Regions from separate parts of the [Enterobacter] lignolyticus SCF1 genome, predicted to be linked through region 3. Evidence: predicted binding sites of a transcription regulator. Region 3 holds the regulator's gene; each other region holds the start of a gene.

Region 1 (4,214 bases), 2.2 Mb from region 3:
CGGCCATCACCACGCCCAGGGAGGCGCGGGTATCCCAGCGGGAGGTTTTATCCCCCAGTTTGCCGTCGCAGGCCGCCAGGCACAGCTCAACCAGGTCGGACTGCAGGCGCAGCATGATCGGCTGGGTTTCCGGGTCGCCGAAGCGGCAGTTGAATTCGATAACCTTTGGGTTGCCCTGCTTGTCGATCATCAGACCGGCATACAGGAAACCGGTATAGGTGTTTCCTTCCGCCGCCATCCCGCGCACCGTGGGCCAAATGATCCGTTCCATCGTGCGCTGGTGAACGTCGTCCGTGACCACCGGGGCTGGGGAGTAGGCGCCCATACCGCCGGTGTTCGGGCCGGTATCGCCGTCGCCGACGCGTTTATGATCCTGGCTGGTGGCCATCGGCAGCACGTGCTCACCGTCCACCATCACGATAAAGCTGGCCTCTTCGCCGTCGAGGAATTCTTCAATCACGATGCGGTGCCCCGCGTCGCCAAAGGCGTTACCGGCCAGCATGTCCTGGACCGCGGCTTCCGCTTCTTCAAGCGTCATCGCCACAATAACGCCTTTACCGGCGGCAAGACCGTCCGCCTTGATAACGATCGGCGCGCCTTTCTCACGCAGATACGCCAGCGCAGGCTCGACGTCGGTGAAGTTCTGGTATTCCGCCGTCGGGATACGGTGGCGAGCGAGGAAGTCCTTGGTGAACGCTTTGGAGCCTTCGAGCTGCGCGGCGCCTTCCGTTGGGCCGAAAATTTTCAGGCCCGCGGCGCGGAATGCATCAACCACGCCGATGACCAGCGGCGCTTCCGGGCCGACGATGGTCAGGTCAATTTTTTCATTCTGCGCGAAGTTCAGCAGTTCAGGGATATCCGTCACGCCAATGGCGACGTTCTGCAGCGCAGGCTCCAGCGCGGTGCCGGCATTACCCGGCGCCACGAAAACGGTGCTGACCAGCGGCGACTGGGCGGCTTTCCAGGCCAGCGCGTGTTCGCGCCCGCCGTTGCCAATGATTAATACTTTCATTGTCTGCTCCAGAGATTAATGGCGGAAGTGGCGCATGTCGGTAAAGATCATCGCGATGCCGTGTTCATCGGCAGCGGCAATAACCTCGTCGTCACGAATGGAACCGCCAGGCTGGATAACGCAGCTCACGCCAACGGCGGCTGCGGCATCGATACCGTCGCGGAACGGGAAGAAGGCGTCAGACGCCATGGCGGAGCCTTTCACTTCCAGACCTTCGTCGCCCGCTTTAATCCCGGCGATTTTCGCGGAGTAGACGCGGCTCATCTGGCCTGCGCCTATCCCGATGGTCATGTTCTCTTTGGCGTAAACGATGGCGTTGGATTTGACGAACTTCGCCACTTTCCAGCAGAACAGCGCGTCACGTAATTCCTGCTCGGTTGGCTGGCGTTTGGATACCACGCGCAGCTCGCCTTTGGTCACCATACCGAGGTCACGGTCCTGAACCAGCAGGCCGCCGTTCACGCGTTTGAAGTCCAGACCCGGCACACGTTCAGCCCACTGGCCGCAGACCAGCACGCGCACGTTCTGTTTTGCGGCGGTGATTTTCAGCGCTTCGTCGGTGGCTGACGGAGCGATAATCACTTCGACAAACTGGCGAGAGATAATGGCCTGCGCGGTTTCGGCATCCAGCTCGCGGTTGAAGGCGATAATGCCGCCGAACGCGGAGGTTGGGTCGGTTTTGTACGCGCGATCGTAGGCATCCAGCACAGAGGCGCTTACCGCTACGCCGCACGGGTTAGCGTGCTTCACGATAACGCAGGCGGGTTCGCTGAACTCTTTCACGCACTCAAGCGCGGCGTCGGTGTCTGCAATGTTGTTATAGGAGAGCGCCTTGCCCTGCACCTGACGGGCGGTAGCAACAGAGGCTTCTTTTACTTCTTCTTCTATATAGAAGGCAGCCTGCTGGTGGCTGTTCTCGCCGTAGCGCATATCCTGCTTCTTAATGAAGTTCAGGTTCAGGGTGCGCGGGAAGCGGCCGGAAGGATCTTTGCTTTCGCCGTGGTAGGCGGGCACCAGGCTACCGAAGTAGTTGGCGATCATGCTGTCGTAGGCCGCGGTGTGTTCAAACGCTTTGATCGCGAGGTCGAAACGGGTATCCAGCGTCAGGGAGCCGTCGTTGGCATCCATCTCGTTAATAATGGCGTTGTAGTCGCTGCTCTTGACCACGATAGTGACATCTTTATGGTTCTTGGCGGCGGAACGCACCATGGTCGGGCCGCCGATATCAATATTCTCGACGGCATCTTCCAGCGAGCAGCCTTCACGGGCCACGGTCTGGGCGAACGGGTAGAGGTTAACAACGACCATATCGATCGGCGCAATCCCGTGTTGTTCCATAATGCCGTCGTCCTGGCCGCGACGGCCCAGAATGCCGCCGTGCACTTTCGGATGCAGGGTTTTTACGCGCCCATCCATCATTTCCGGGAAACCGGTGTAATCGGACACTTCGGTTACCGGCAGGCCTTTTTCTGCTAACAGGCGGGCAGTGCCCCCCGTAGACAGCAGCTCCACACCGCGTGCGGAAAGTGCCTGCGCGAATTCGACGATACCGGCTTTATCAGAAACACTGAGCAATGCGCGGCGGACTGGACGACGTTGTTGCATGGTAAATCCCCTGGATTTGACGATTACAGAGAGCGTTAGCTGAATTTTCCGCGAAAAATTCAGCTAACGCCCCTTACGGGGCATCCTTGTTTCAGCGAGGGCATTTTAACGAAAACGTTTGCGCAACGCTCGCGAATTTTCACTTTTTCGTAGCATTGTGGATAAGTCTGTGTGTAAACAGGTATAAGGCGGGGTTTTGCTGGGGAATGCAGCAGTCAGTCATTTTTCTGCAATTTTTCTATTGCAGGCGCTCGAGAACTCCCTATAATGCGCCTCCATCGACACGGCGGATGTGAATCACTTCACACAAACAGCCGGTTCGGTTGAAGAGAAAAAATCCTGAAAATCAGGGTTGACTCTGAAAGAGGAAAGCGTAATATACGCCACCTCGCGACAGAGCGCTGAAGCGCGTCGCAACTGCTCTTTAACAATTTATCAGACAATCTGTGTGGGCACTCAAAGTGACATGGATTCTTAATGTCCTCGGACACTAAATGAATACCAAGTCTCTGGAGTGAACACGTAATTCATTACGAAGTTTAATTCTAAGAGCATCAAACTTTTAAATTGAAGAGTTTGATCATGGCTCAGATTGAACGCTGGCGGCAGGCCTAACACATGCAAGTCGAACGGTAGCACAGAGAGCTTGCTCTCGGGTGACGAGTGGCGGACGGGTGAGTAATGTCTGGGAAACTGCCTGATGGAGGGGGATAACTACTGGAAACGGTAGCTAATACCGCATAACGTCGCAAGACCAAAGTGGGGGACCTTCGGGCCTCATGCCATCAGATGTGCCCAGATGGGATTAGCTAGTAGGTGGGGTAACGGCTCACCTAGGCGACGATCCCTAGCTGGTCTGAGAGGATGACCAGCCACACTGGAACTGAGACACGGTCCAGACTCCTACGGGAGGCAGCAGTGGGGAATATTGCACAATGGGCGCAAGCCTGATGCAGCCATGCCGCGTGTATGAAGAAGGCCTTCGGGTTGTAAAGTACTTTCAGCGAGGAGGAAGGCATTGTGGTTAATAACCGCAGTGATTGACGTTACTCGCAGAAGAAGCACCGGCTAACTCCGTGCCAGCAGCCGCGGTAATACGGAGGGTGCAAGCGTTAATCGGAATTACTGGGCGTAAAGCGCACGCAGGCGGTCTGTCAAGTCGGATGTGAAATCCCCGGGCTCAACCTGGGAACTGCATTCGAAACTGGCAGGCTTGAGTCTCGTAGAGGGGGGTAGAATTCCAGGTGTAGCGGTGAAATGCGTAGAGATCTGGAGGAATACCGGTGGCGAAGGCGGCCCCCTGGACGAAGACTGACGCTCAGGTGCGAAAGCGTGGGGAGCAAACAGGATTAGATACCCTGGTAGTCCACGCCGTAAACGATGTCTATTTGGAGGTTGTTCCCTTGAGGAGTGGCTTCCGGAGCTAACGCGTTAAATAGACCGCCTGGGGAGTACGGCCGCAAGGTTAAAACTCAAATGAATTGACGGGGGCCCGCACAAGCGGTGGAGCATGTGGTTTAATTCGATGCAACGCGAAGAACCTTACCTGGTCTTGACATCCACGGAATTCGGCAGAGATGCCTTAGTGCCTTCGGGA
Region 2 (4,214 bases), 2.3 Mb from region 3:
ATTTTCGCGAAACGTAAACACGGTTAATTTTTACGGCGCGGCGATAGCGGCGTCGAATGAGGAAGAGATTGAGATGAGTATGGCGAATAGCGGCCCAGGTAAAATTTCGGTTCGTGATTTGAACTTCTACTATGGTAAATTCCATGCCCTGAAGAACATCAACCTGAATATCGCGAAAAACCAGGTGACGGCGTTTATCGGCCCGTCTGGCTGCGGTAAATCCACTCTGCTGCGTACGTTCAACAAAATGTTCGAACTGTACCCGGAGCAGCGTGCTGAAGGTGAAATCCTGCTGGATGGCGACAACATCCTCACCAATACCCAGGATATCGCTCTGCTGCGCGCGAAAGTCGGTATGGTCTTCCAGAAACCGACGCCGTTCCCGATGTCCATTTACGACAATATCGCTTTTGGCGTGCGTCTGTTTGAGAAGCTCTCCCGCGCCGATATGGACGAGCGCGTGCAGTGGGCCTTGACCAAGGCCGCATTATGGAACGAAACCAAAGATAAGCTGCACCAGAGCGGGTATTCTCTCTCCGGTGGTCAGCAGCAGCGTCTGTGCATCGCGCGCGGTATTGCGATTCGCCCGGAAGTGCTGTTGCTCGATGAGCCGTGTTCAGCGCTTGACCCTATCTCGACCGGTCGTATCGAAGAGCTGATCACCGAGCTCAAAGAGGATTACACCGTCGTTATCGTTACGCACAACATGCAGCAGGCTGCCCGTTGCTCCGACCATACGGCGTTTATGTATCTTGGCGAGCTGATTGAGTTCAGCAATACAGACGATCTGTTTACCAAGCCCGCTAAGAAGCAGACTGAAGACTATATTACTGGCCGCTACGGTTGATTTGGAGTTAATGATGGACAGCCTTAACCTTAATAAGCATATTTCCGGCCAGTTCAACGCAGAACTGGAGCATATTCGCACCCAGGTGATGACCATGGGCGGGCTGGTGGAACAGCAGTTATCCGATGCGATCACCGCCATGCATAACCAGGACAGTGAACTGGCGAAACGCGTCATCGACGGCGACAAACAGGTCAACATGATGGAAGTAGCGATCGATGAAGCCTGTGTGCGCATCATCGCCAAGCGTCAGCCTACGGCGAGCGACCTGCGTCTGGTGATGGCGATTATCAAAACCATCGCTGAACTGGAGCGTATCGGCGACGTGGCGGACAAAATCTGCCGTACGGCGCTGGAGAAGTTCTCTCAGCAGCACCAGCCTCTGCTGGTGAGCCTGGAATCGCTGGGCCGTCATACCGTCCAGATGCTGCACGACGTGCTGGATGCGTTTGCGCGTATGGATCTTGATGAAGCGGTGCGTATTTATCGCGAAGATAAGAAGGTGGATCAGGAGTATGAAGGCATTGTGCGTCAGCTGATGACCTACATGATGGAAGACTCCCGTACGATCCCAAGCGTGCTGACTGCGCTGTTCTGCGCCCGTTCAATCGAGCGTATCGGCGACCGCTGCCAGAATATCTGCGAATATATCTTCTACTTCGTCAAAGGCCAGGACTTCCGTCACGTCAACGGCGATGAGCTGGACAAACTGCTGGCGGATAAAGATCCCACCGAGTGACGTTTGTGGCGGGTAGCGCTTACGCTTACCCGCCCTGACAGACTAACGCGTGATATCCCACCCGCGCGCCTTCCACAGCTCCGGCAGCTGCGCCAGATCGGTAAAGGTCGTCACTTTTGGATGATCGATCGGCCGGTTGTGCGGATCGGCACAGAAATAGAACACCTCCATCCCTGCCGCAATGCCTGACTGCGCGCCTGCCGTTGAATCATCCACCAGAATGCAGTTTTCAACGTTCACGTTCATCGCTGTCGCCGCATGGAACATCAGTGCCGGGTCGGGCTTCCAGCGCTGAATGTCGTAGCCGCTGAACAGCGTCTGCGGAAAATGGTGCAACATGCCGGTTTTTCCTAGCGAATGCTCCATTTTGCTCACCGGCCCGTTCGACACCACGCACATCGGCACCGTCATGGCGTTCAGCAGCGCATTCGCGCCGGCAATCACCTCAAGTTCGGTATCGAACAGGCGCGCCACTTCGGCGCGATAGACCGGCTCAAGGCGGGCTTTTTGCAGGTTGACGCCGTATTCCTCATTGATGGTATCAATGATTTCGTAGAGTTTTACCCCTTTGAAACGCTTAAATATTTCGTCGAGTTCAAGCGTAATGCCGAACTCCTGGAACATGTGCACATAGGCACGCGAACAGATAACCTCGCTGTCGACGAGCGTTCCGTCGCAGTCGAAAAATACCGCCTCAATACTGGACATGCCGTTTCCTGTCTTAACAAGTTTAACGTTTACTCACCGCATTTCGCCTGACGCAATCGTTGCCGTATAAGCAAATTCAATGAAAAAAAATGTGTCTCAGGCACCCCTATTGTCGCATTTTGGTATAGGATAGCGACGAATTTTCCCCTCCTTTGTTTGGAACCAGATGATGAGCCAACAACACACAACCCAGGCTTCGGGTCAGGGACTGCTTGAGCGCGTGTTTAAACTGCGCGACCACGGCACCTCGGCACGCACCGAAGTGATCGCCGGTTTTACTACGTTCCTGACGATGGTTTATATCGTCTTCGTTAACCCGCAGATTCTGGGCGCGGCAGGCATGGATACCAGCGCGGTTTTCGTGACAACCTGTCTTATCGCCGCATTTGGCAGCATTTTGATGGGTCTTTTTGCTAATCTGCCGGTTGCGCTGGCGCCAGCAATGGGCCTTAACGCTTTCTTCGCCTTCGTCGTGGTCGGCGCAATGGGCCTGCCGTGGCAGATTGGTATGGGCGCGATTTTCTGGGGCGCCATCGGCCTGCTGCTGCTGACGATTTTCCGCGTCCGCTACTGGATGATCGCCAATATCCCGATGAGCCTGCGCGTGGGGATTACCAGCGGGATCGGCCTGTTTATCGGCATGATGGGGCTGAAAAACGCCGGGGTCATCGTGGCGAACAAAGACACGCTGGTGACCATTGGCAACCTGACGTCTCACAGCGTGCTGCTGGGCGTACTGGGCTTCTTTATCATCGCGATTCTGGCCTCCCGCAACATTCATGCGGCGGTGCTGGTTTCTATTGTGGTCACCACGCTGCTGGGCTGGATGCTGGGCGATGTTCATTACACCGGGATTGTTTCCACGCCGCCGGACGTTACCTCGGTAATCGGCCATGTCGATCTCGCGGGTTCCCTGAATATCGGCCTTGCGGGCGTGATTTTCTCCTTTATGCTGGTTAACCTCTTTGACTCCTCCGGCACTCTGATCGGCGTGACCGATAAAGCGGGCCTGACCGACGAGAAAGGCAAATTCCCGCGCATGAAGCAGGCGCTGTTTGTCGACAGTATCTCCTCGGTTGCCGGTTCTTTTATCGGCACCTCTTCTGTTACCGCGTATATTGAATCGTCCTCCGGGGTGTCTGTGGGCGGGCGTACCGGTCTGACCGCGGTGGTCGTTGGCCTGCTGTTCCTGCTGGTTATCTTCCTTTCGCCGCTGGCCGGTATGGTGCCGCCGTATGCGGCCGCAGGCGCGCTGATTTACGTCGGCGTGCTGATGACCTCAAGCCTGGCCCGCGTGAAGTGGGAAGACCTGACGGAGGCCGTTCCGGCGTTTATCACCGCGGTGATGATGCCGTTCAGCTTCTCGATCACCGAAGGGATTGCGCTGGGCTTTATCTCTTACTGCGTGATGAAAATCGGTACCGGTCGTTTCCGCGACCTCAGCCCGTGCGTTATCGTCGTAGCGCTGCTGTTTGTGCTGAAGATTGTGTTTATCGACGCACACTAAAGCCGTACGTATCAAGCGCCCTCTCCCGGTCGGGAGAGGGTTAGGGTGAGGGCAACAGGCCGCTCAGGCTTATGCTTTCACCCGCTGAATATACTCGCCAAATGCGGTCAGCTGACCGGCCAGATGATCCAGCGTGCTCTGGTCAATCACTTCACCCGACTGCGGGTCGACCTTATTCTGAATCACACCGCCCATAAACTCCGGCTTGTTCATTACCATCGCATCCAGGAACACGAGGATCTGGCGCAGGTGATACTGGCAGCGGGCACCGCCGATTGCGCCCATTGAGCTGGTCTGAATCAGCACCGGCTTACCGGAAAGCGGCTGGTTTGGCAGACGCGACAGCCAGTCGATGGCGTTCTTCAGGCCGCCAGGCACCGAATAGTTATACTCCGGCGTAACGATGACCACGC
Region 3 (4,214 bases):
GGGAGATACATGTCAGTGGCTAAAAAACCCAGCACGCTTAAGCCTGCCAGCCAGCATAAAAATCCTTTACCAGGTTGCATCGTCATTTCTCATTCTCGTTGCAGGTGTTCAGTTCAGTGCCGCAGAGTGTAGGGAGTGCATCCTGGCTTGTGAAACGTTAATATTTGTCGAATGGGTTCAAAAATTTTGCAGGCAGATTATGTGGTCAGAATATTCGCTTGAAGTGGTTGACGCGGTTGCTCGTAACGGCAGCTTTAGCGCTGCCGCCCAGGAGCTGCACCGGGTACCCTCGGCGGTGAGCTACACGGTGCGGCAGCTGGAGGAGTGGCTGGCGGTGCCGCTGTTTGAACGTCGTCACCGTGACGTCGAACTGACGCCCGCCGGGGCGTGGTTTTTAAAAGAAGGGCGCTCTGTTATCAAAAAAATGCAGATCACCCGCCAGCAGTGTCAGCAGATTGCCAACGGCTGGCGCGGCCAGCTGGCTATCGCCGTCGATAATATTGTTCGCCCGGAGCGCACCCGGCAGATGATTGTCGACTTCTACCGCCATTTTAACGACGTCGAGCTGCTCGTTTCCCAGGAGGTCTTTAACGGCGTCTGGGACGCGCTGTCGGATGGGCGCGTGGAGCTGGCTATCGGCGCGACAAAAGCCATCCCCGTCGGCGGACGCTATGCGTTTCGCGATATGGGCATGCTGAGCTGGGACTGCGTGGTTGCCAGCCATCATCCGCTGGCGGGCATGCCGGGGCCGCTCAGCGACGACGTGTTGCGCAACTGGCCGTCGCTGGTGCGGGAAGATACCTCGCGCTCGCTGCCCAAGCGCATTACCTGGCTGCTTGATAACCAGAAACGGGTGGTGGTGCCGGACTGGGAGTCGTCCGCTACCTGCATCTCTGCCGGGCTGTGTGTTGGGATGGTGCCGTCGCATTTCGCGCGTCCGTGGCTGGCGAGCGGCGAGTGGGTCGCGCTGGCGCTGGAGAACCCGTTCCCGGATGCGGCATGCTGCCTGACATGGCAACAAAACGACATGTCGCCGGCGCTGACCTGGCTGCTGGACTATCTGGGCGACAGCGAAACGCTGAATCGGGAGTGGCTGCGGGAGCCGGAGTAACCGGCTCCCGGCGGGATTAACGGCGATAGTCGCGGAACGGACCGTCCGCCACCGAGCGTCGCTCGATAAGGCGCGGGTGCATCTCAATGGACTGCGACTCTTCACGCTTGTTGACGATACGGTCGAGCAGCATATTAAACGCCGCTTCGCCCAGCGAGTCCTTCGGCTGGTGGATAGTGGTCAACGCCGGCGTAAAGTAGCGGGCGTTGCGCACGTTGTCGTAGCCGATGACGGAAATGTCCTGCGGTACGCGCAGCCCCATCTCGTCAGCTGCGCAAAGCGCGCCCATCGCCATAATATCGCCGCCGCAGAATACGGCGGTAGGGCGGTGAGGCTGACCGAGAATCTGCTGCATCGCGCGGTAGCCGGATTCCGGCTCGAAATCGCCCTGCACAATCCAGTTCTCCGGCACCTTGATCTGCGCTTCTTCCATGGATTTCATAAAGCCGGCAAGCCGTCCGGCGCCGGTGTTGCGCTCCATCGGCCCCGGGATCGCGCCGATTTCGCGATGGCCGCGCTCAATCAGATAGCGGCCCGCCAGATACCCGCCCTGGAAGGCGTTATCAACCACCGAGTCGGTAAAGTCTGCTTTCGCTTCGCCCCAGTCCATCACCACCATTGGAATATGGCGATACTCTTCGAGCATATCGAGCACCGGCTGTGGATATTCAGAGCACATGACCAGCAGGCCGTCGACGCGCTTTTGCGCCATCATCGACAGATAGGCGCGCTGTTTTTCCAGGTTGTTCCAGGCGTTGCCGAGGATCAGGGTATAGCCTTTCTGGAAGCAGCTTTTCTCAACAGATTCAATAATTTCAGCGAAGTAGGCCGCTTCGCTGCTGGTGGCCAGCAGACCGATAGATTTGGTGTGGTTAACCTTCAGACTGCGAGCAACGGCGCTGGGGGAGTAGTGCAGCTCTTTAATGGCCGCCCAGACCGCGTTGCGAGTCTCTTCCGCCACAAAACGGGTTTTGTTAATTACATGTGAAACAGTTGTAGTGGAAACGTTTGCGCGTTTCGCGACATCTTTAATTGTTGCCATTCGATCTCACTCCAGACCCTTTCCTGACACCTGATCATCGACACGTAATCGTTTGCCTTTACACACCTTGCCCACAACATTTTCAGGTTGCTGTACGCCGGGGAAACGACTCTGGACGACGGGAGGGGGTCAATGGCCGGTACGCTTTTAAATTAGCGTGGAATTTTGTCTGATTCTGAGACAAAGGGGAAGAGAAATATCGCTATCAGATTAAATCCAGGAAGATTTTTGTGCATAACTGTGCAAAAATGAGCAAGCTCACTTTTGGTGTGGGGATTATAAGGAGAAAAATTGATGAGTACCGACCTGAAGTTTTCGCTGGTTACGACCATTATTGTCCTGGGGCTTATTGTTGCCACCGGTCTGACGGCTGCCCTGCATTGATTAACGGTGAGGGAGAGCCATCTCCCTCATTATTCTGGCCACTCCTCCCGCTGTTTGCGCAACAAAATTCGACCCGTCATTATTAACAATTTTGCAAAAATCTTTTGTCATTTCGTTCACTTCTGTTTTTTTGTGATTGATGTCATGCTTTGGCCTTCTGAAGTCGCGCCATCAATACATGATGGCCTGGTGGAGTCATTCAATGAAAATCAATTTCCCCCTGCTGGCCCTCGCGATAGGCGCGTTTGGTATCGGCACCACTGAGTTTTCGCCGATGGGGCTGCTGCCGGTGATCGCGAAAGGCGTGGATGTTTCTATCCCTGCCGCCGGGATGCTCATCAGCGCCTACGCAATCGGCGTCATGGTCGGCGCGCCGCTGATGACGCTGCTGCTTTCCCACCGCGCGCGCCGCAATGCGCTGATCTTTCTGATGGGTATTTTTACCCTTGGCAACGTGCTCTCTTCGCTGGCGCCGGATTACACGACGCTGATGATTTCGCGCATTATCACCAGCCTTAACCACGGCGCCTTCTTCGGGCTCGGCTCGGTGGTTGCGGCAAGCGTGGTGCCGAAGCACAAACAGGCCAGCGCCGTCGCCACTATGTTTATGGGGTTGACCATCGCCAATATCGGCGGGGTTCCGGCGGCAACCTGGCTGGGCGAGGCCATCGGCTGGCGTATGTCGTTCCTTGCCACCGCCGGTCTTGGGCTGGTGTCGATGCTGAGCCTGTGGCTGTCGCTGCCGAAAGGCGCAAGCGGCGAACGCCCGGACGTGAAGCGTGAGCTTTCGGTTCTGGTGCGCCCGCAGGTGCTTTCCGCGCTGCTGACCACCGTGCTGGGCGCCGGAGCGATGTTTACGCTGTATACCTATATTGCGCCGGTGCTGCATACCATAACCTCGGCGTCATCGCTCTTCGTGACCGCGATGCTGGTGCTGATCGGCGTGGGCTTCTCGCTTGGCAACTATCTTGGCGGCAAACTGGCCGACCGCTCCGTCACCGCGACGCTGAAAGGGTTCCTGCTGCTGTTGATGGTTATCATGGTGGCGATTCCGTGGCTGGCGCGTAGCGAAATCGGCGCAGCCGTCAGCATGGTTATCTGGGGCGCGGCGACGTTTGCGGTTGTACCGCCGCTGCAGATGCGGGTGATGCGCGTTGCAAGCGAAGCCCCGGGGCTGTCTTCATCGGTGAACATCGGCGCGTTTAACCTTGGCAATGCGCTGGGGGCGGCTGCCGGTGGTGCGGTGATTTCAGGCGGGCTCGGCTACAGCTTTGTCCCGGTGATGGGGGCGATAATTGCCGCTCTGGCGCTGGTGGTTGTGCTGCTCGGCGGGCGTCGCCAGCCGGAAGAGGTCTGCGTCAGTCAGTAACCTTCGCAAATCTGCCCGGCAGCCTGGCTGCCGGGCACAGAAATTAGGCCGCCAGGTTTTTCGCGACAAATTCCCAGTTTACCAGCGCCCAGAAGTGCTCGAGGTAGTTCGGGCGGGCGTTACGGTAGTCAATGTAGTAAGCGTGTTCCCACACATCAACGGTCAGCAGCGGTTTTGCATCGGTCGTCAGCGGAGTGCCCGCGTTAGAGGTCGATACGATAGCCAGTTTGCCGTCCGCGCCTTTTACCAGCCAGGTCCAGCCAGAGCCGAAGTTTTTGATAGCGGCGTCGGTAAATTTCGCTTTGAAC
Region 4 (4,214 bases), 810 kb from region 3:
AGCATCGGCCGCGAAAAAGCGGGGATTTTCCGCGCGGGCAAACCGGCGGTGGTCGGGGAGCCGGATATGCCGCAGACGATTGCCGAGGTGGCGGTGGAAAAAGGGGCGCTGCTGCTGCGTCGCGGCGTCGACTGGCGCTTTGAGGTGGCAAACGACAGCTGGCGGTTTAGCGATAAGCAGGGCGAGCTGAACGGTTTACCGCTGCCGCAGGTGCCGCAGCCTAACGCCGCGACCGCGCTTGCCGCGCTGCGCGCCAGCGGGCTTTCGGTCGATGAGCAGGCGATCCGCGACGGCATCGCCGGCGCGACGTTGCCTGGGCGCTTTCAGATAGTCAGCGCCGCGCCGCGGCTTATTCTGGACGTGGCGCACAACCCGCACGCGGCGGCGTACCTCGCCGGACGTCTCAAAAACTTGCCAAAGACCGGGCGCACGCTGGCGGTGATTGGTATGCTTCATGATAAAGATATCGCGGGCACGCTGGCGTGTCTGACGGAAGTTGTCGATCGGTGGTACTGTGCGCCGCTTGAGGGGCCGCGAGGCGCGACGGCGGAACAGCTGGTGGAACATTTGCGCGATGGCGAAGTCTATGCCACTGTAGCGCAGGCGTGGCATACGGCGATGGCCGATGCCCGCCCCGAAGATACGGTGCTGGTGTGTGGGTCCTTCCACACGGTAGCCCATGTAATGGAAGAGATGGACGCGGGGAGAACCGGTGGCGAGTAAGTTTCAGAATCGTTTAGTCGGAACCATTGCGCTGGTAGCGCTCGGGGTGATTGTGCTCCCCGGGCTGCTTGACGGCCAGAAAAAGCATTATCAGGACGAGTTTGCGGCAATCCCGCTGGTACCGAAGCCTGGCGATAAGGATGAGCCGGATATGCTGCCTGCCGCAACGCAGGCGCTGCCGTCGCAGCCGCCGGAAGGTGCTGCGGAAGAGGTGCGGGCCGGAGACGCCGCCGCGCCTTCGCTGGACGCATCGCGCATGGCGGTTAACAGCGGCGGTAGCGATATTGACCAGACGCCAGAGCCGGTGGCGCCGCCAAAACCTAAGCCCGTAGCGCAAAAACCGCAGCCGCAGCCAAAGCCGGCGCGGGATACCGCCAGCGAGCAGCTGGCGGTGGCGACAGAGTCTGCGCCAGCGCCGCAGAAACCGGTCGCGGATAACATGCCCGCGCCGGTCGGCAAGGCCTATATCGTACAGCTGGGCGCGCTGAAGAATGCCGATAAAGTCAATGAAATCGTAGGCAAATTACGCGGTGCAGGCTTCAAGGTTTACACATCGCCTTCCACGCCGACACAGGGTAAAATTACCCGCATCCTGGTGGGACCGGACGCATCGAAAGATAAGCTGAAAGGTTCGCTGGGTGAACTGAACCGGCTGTCGGGGCTGAACGGCGTTGTGATGGGATATACGCCTAATTAACTCGCCCTTAAGCTGACCCCTCTCCCGCAAGAGGAGAGGGTCTGCGCGAGGGAAACAGGCCGTTACGGCACCTGGCGCTGAACGTTTTTTCAGCGCTTTTTTTATTTTTGTAGGGCACGGAAATCCCTACGCAAACGTTTTCTTTTTCTGTTAGAATGCGCCCCGAACCGGACGACAGGGCGTAACATCGTGGGACACATATGGTCTGGATTGATTACGCCATTATTGCGGTGCTGGGTTTTTCTTGCCTGGTGAGCCTTATCCGCGGCTTTGTTCGTGAAGCATTATCGTTGGTGACGTGGGGCTGTGCTTTTTACGTGGCCAGCCATTACTACACCGACCTGTCTGTCTGGTTTACGGGCTTTGAAGACGAACGGGTTCGAAATGGGATTGCTATTGCGGCGCTGTTTATCGCGACGCTCATCGTCGGCGCTATCGTCAACTACGTGATAGGTCAGCTGGTGGAGAGAACCGGTTTGTCGGGTACTGACAGGGTATTGGGGATCTGCTTCGGCGCATTGCGTGGGGTGTTGATTATCGCCGCTATCCTGTTTTTCCTCGACACCTTTACCGGTATGGCAAAAAGCGCAGACTGGCAGCAGTCGCAGTTTATTCCCTATTTTTCGCCGGTTATCAGATGGTTTTTTGAATACCTTCAAAGCTCGTCAAGTTTCTTGCCCAAAGTATAAGCTTTGGGTCGTTGCTTAACGAGGAAAAGACGTATGTGCGGTATTGTCGGTATCGCCGGTGTTATGCCGGTCAACCAGTCGATTTATGACGCGTTAACGGTGCTGCAGCACCGTGGGCAGGATGCTGCGGGCATCATCACGATTGATGCGAACAACGGCTTCCGCTTGCGTAAAGCGAACGGCCTGGTGAGCGATGTATTTGAAGCCCGCCACATGCAGCGCCTGCAGGGCAATATGGGGATTGGCCATGTTCGTTATCCCACGGCAGGCAGCTCCAGCGCGTCCGAGGCGCAGCCTTTTTACGTCAACTCCCCTTATGGCATTACGCTTGCGCACAACGGCAACCTGACCAATGCGCATGAGCTGCGTAAAAAGCTGTTTGAAGAGAAACGTCGTCACATCAACACCACGTCTGATTCTGAAATCCTGCTCAACGTATTTGCCAGCGAGCTGGATAACTTCCGTCACTATCCGCTTGAAGCCGACAACATTTTTGCCGCCATCGCGGCAACCAACCGCCAGATTCGCGGCGCTTACGCCTGCGTGGCGATGATTATCGGACACGGTATGGTGGCCTTCCGCGACCCGAACGGCATTCGCCCGCTGGTGCTGGGCAAGCGCGATATCGGCGACGGTCGTACCGAATATATGGTGGCGTCGGAAAGCGTGGCGCTGGATACCCTGGGCTTTGAATTCCTGCGCGACGTAGCGCCTGGCGAAGCTATCTACATTACCGAAAAGGGCCAGCTGTTTACCCGCCAGTGCGCGGATAACCCGGTCAGCAATCCGTGCCTGTTCGAGTATGTCTACTTCGCGCGCCCGGACTCCTTTATCGATAAAATTTCCGTCTACAGCGCACGCGTCAATATGGGCACCCGGCTCGGCGAGAAAATCGCCCGCGAGTGGGAAGATCTGGATATCGATGTGGTCATTCCGATTCCGGAAACCTCCTGCGATATCGCGCTGGAAATTGCGCGTATTCTGGGCAAGCCGTACCGTCAGGGATTTGTGAAAAACCGCTACGTCGGCCGCACCTTTATCATGCCGGGCCAGCAGCTGCGCCGTAAGTCCGTACGCCGCAAGCTTAATGCTAACCGCGCCGAGTTCCGCGACAAGAACGTGCTGCTGGTGGATGACTCCATCGTTCGCGGCACCACCTCGGAGCAGATTATTGAGATGGCGCGCGAGGCCGGGGCGAAGAAGGTGTATCTGGCTTCCGCCGCGCCGGAAATTCGCTTCCCGAACGTATACGGCATCGATATGCCGACCGCTAATGAACTGATCGCCCACGGTCGCGAAGTTGATGAGATCCGCCAGATTATCGGCGCAGACGGTCTGATCTTCCAGAATCTTGACGACCTGATCGACGCGGTACGCGCCGAAAACCCGGACATCCAGCAGTTTGAATGCTCGGTGTTCAACGGCGTGTACGTGACGAAGGATGTCGATCAGCAGTATCTCGACTATCTGGATTCCCTGCGCAATGACGACGCCAAAGCGGTGCTGCGTCAGAACGAAGTGGAAAACTTAGAGATGCATAACGAAGGCTAACCTCTTCCGGTCCTCCGCTTGTGACAAAGCGGGGGACTGCGTCTTGCAACTGCCCGACAAATGCGGCACAGTCTGCCCCAGATGAATGGCGGGGCGAAATCATGAAACGACTCATTGTGGGCATATCGGGCGCAAGCGGCGCAATTTACGGCGTACGTTTACTGCAGGTATTGCGCGATGTTCCCGAAGTGGAAAGTCATCTGGTGATAAGCCCGGCCGCCCGCCAGACGTTAACCCTGGAAACCGATTTTTCTCTGCGCGAGGTGCAGGCGCTGGCCGACGTGGTGCATGATGCCCGCGATATCGCCGCCGCTATCTCTTCCGGGTCGTTTAAAACGGCAGGGATGGTAATTTTACCGTGTTCAATGAAAACGCTGTCCGGCATTGTGAACAGCTATACCGACGGTCTGCTGACCCGCGCGGCGGATGTAGTACTGAAGGAGCGTCGCCCACTTGTGCTTTGCGTGCGCGAGACGCCGCTGCATCTTGGCCATCTGCGGCTGATGACCCAGGCGGCGGAAATCGGCGCGACGATCATGCCGCCGGTGCCGGCG

What was found. Region 3 encodes PurR, which represses purine synthesis genes. Its sites were predicted from a motif close to CANGCAAACGTTTGCNTG; they were not measured.
Region 1: the regulator PurR is predicted to act here: its motif matches at 2,725-2,742, upstream of purH (bifunctional phosphoribosylaminoimidazolecarboxamide formyltransferase/IMP cyclohydrolase).
Region 2: the regulator PurR is predicted to act here: its motif matches at 2,344-2,361, upstream of ENTCL_RS22260 (NCS2 family permease).
Region 4: the regulator PurR is predicted to act here: its motif matches at 1,548-1,565, upstream of cvpA (colicin V production protein).

Annotation. Positions count from the first base shown of each region.
Region 1 covers NC_014618.1:4,480,967-4,485,180, reverse strand. The annotation lists gene purD (phosphoribosylamine--glycine ligase) at 1-1,012, opposite strand, end outside; gene purH (bifunctional phosphoribosylaminoimidazolecarboxamide formyltransferase/IMP cyclohydrolase) at 1,028-2,617, opposite strand; rRNA gene ENTCL_RS20760 (16S ribosomal RNA) at 3,182-4,214, shown strand, end outside.
Region 2 covers NC_014618.1:4,798,334-4,802,547, forward strand. The annotation lists gene pstA (phosphate ABC transporter permease PstA) at 1-27, shown strand, start outside; gene pstB (phosphate ABC transporter ATP-binding protein PstB) at 74-847, shown strand; gene phoU (phosphate signaling complex protein PhoU) at 861-1,586, shown strand; gene yieH (6-phosphogluconate phosphatase) at 1,629-2,294, opposite strand; gene ENTCL_RS22260 (NCS2 family permease) at 2,464-3,801, shown strand; gene ENTCL_RS22265 (NADPH-dependent FMN reductase) at 3,871-4,214, opposite strand, start outside.
Region 3 covers NC_014618.1:2,299,810-2,304,023, forward strand. The annotation lists gene punC (purine nucleoside transporter PunC) at 1-80, opposite strand, end outside; gene punR (DNA-binding transcriptional activator PunR) at 200-1,111, shown strand; gene purR (HTH-type transcriptional repressor PurR) at 1,128-2,153, opposite strand; gene cydH (cytochrome bd-I accessory subunit CydH) at 2,448-2,537, shown strand; gene ENTCL_RS10850 (MFS transporter) at 2,740-3,906, shown strand; gene sodB (superoxide dismutase [Fe]) at 3,950-4,214, opposite strand, start outside.
Region 4 covers NC_014618.1:1,487,396-1,491,609, forward strand. The annotation lists gene folC (bifunctional tetrahydrofolate synthase/dihydrofolate synthase) at 1-723, shown strand, start outside; gene dedD (cell division protein DedD) at 713-1,420, shown strand; gene cvpA (colicin V production protein) at 1,621-2,109, shown strand; gene purF (amidophosphoribosyltransferase) at 2,143-3,660, shown strand; gene ENTCL_RS07050 (UbiX family flavin prenyltransferase) at 3,762-4,214, shown strand, end outside.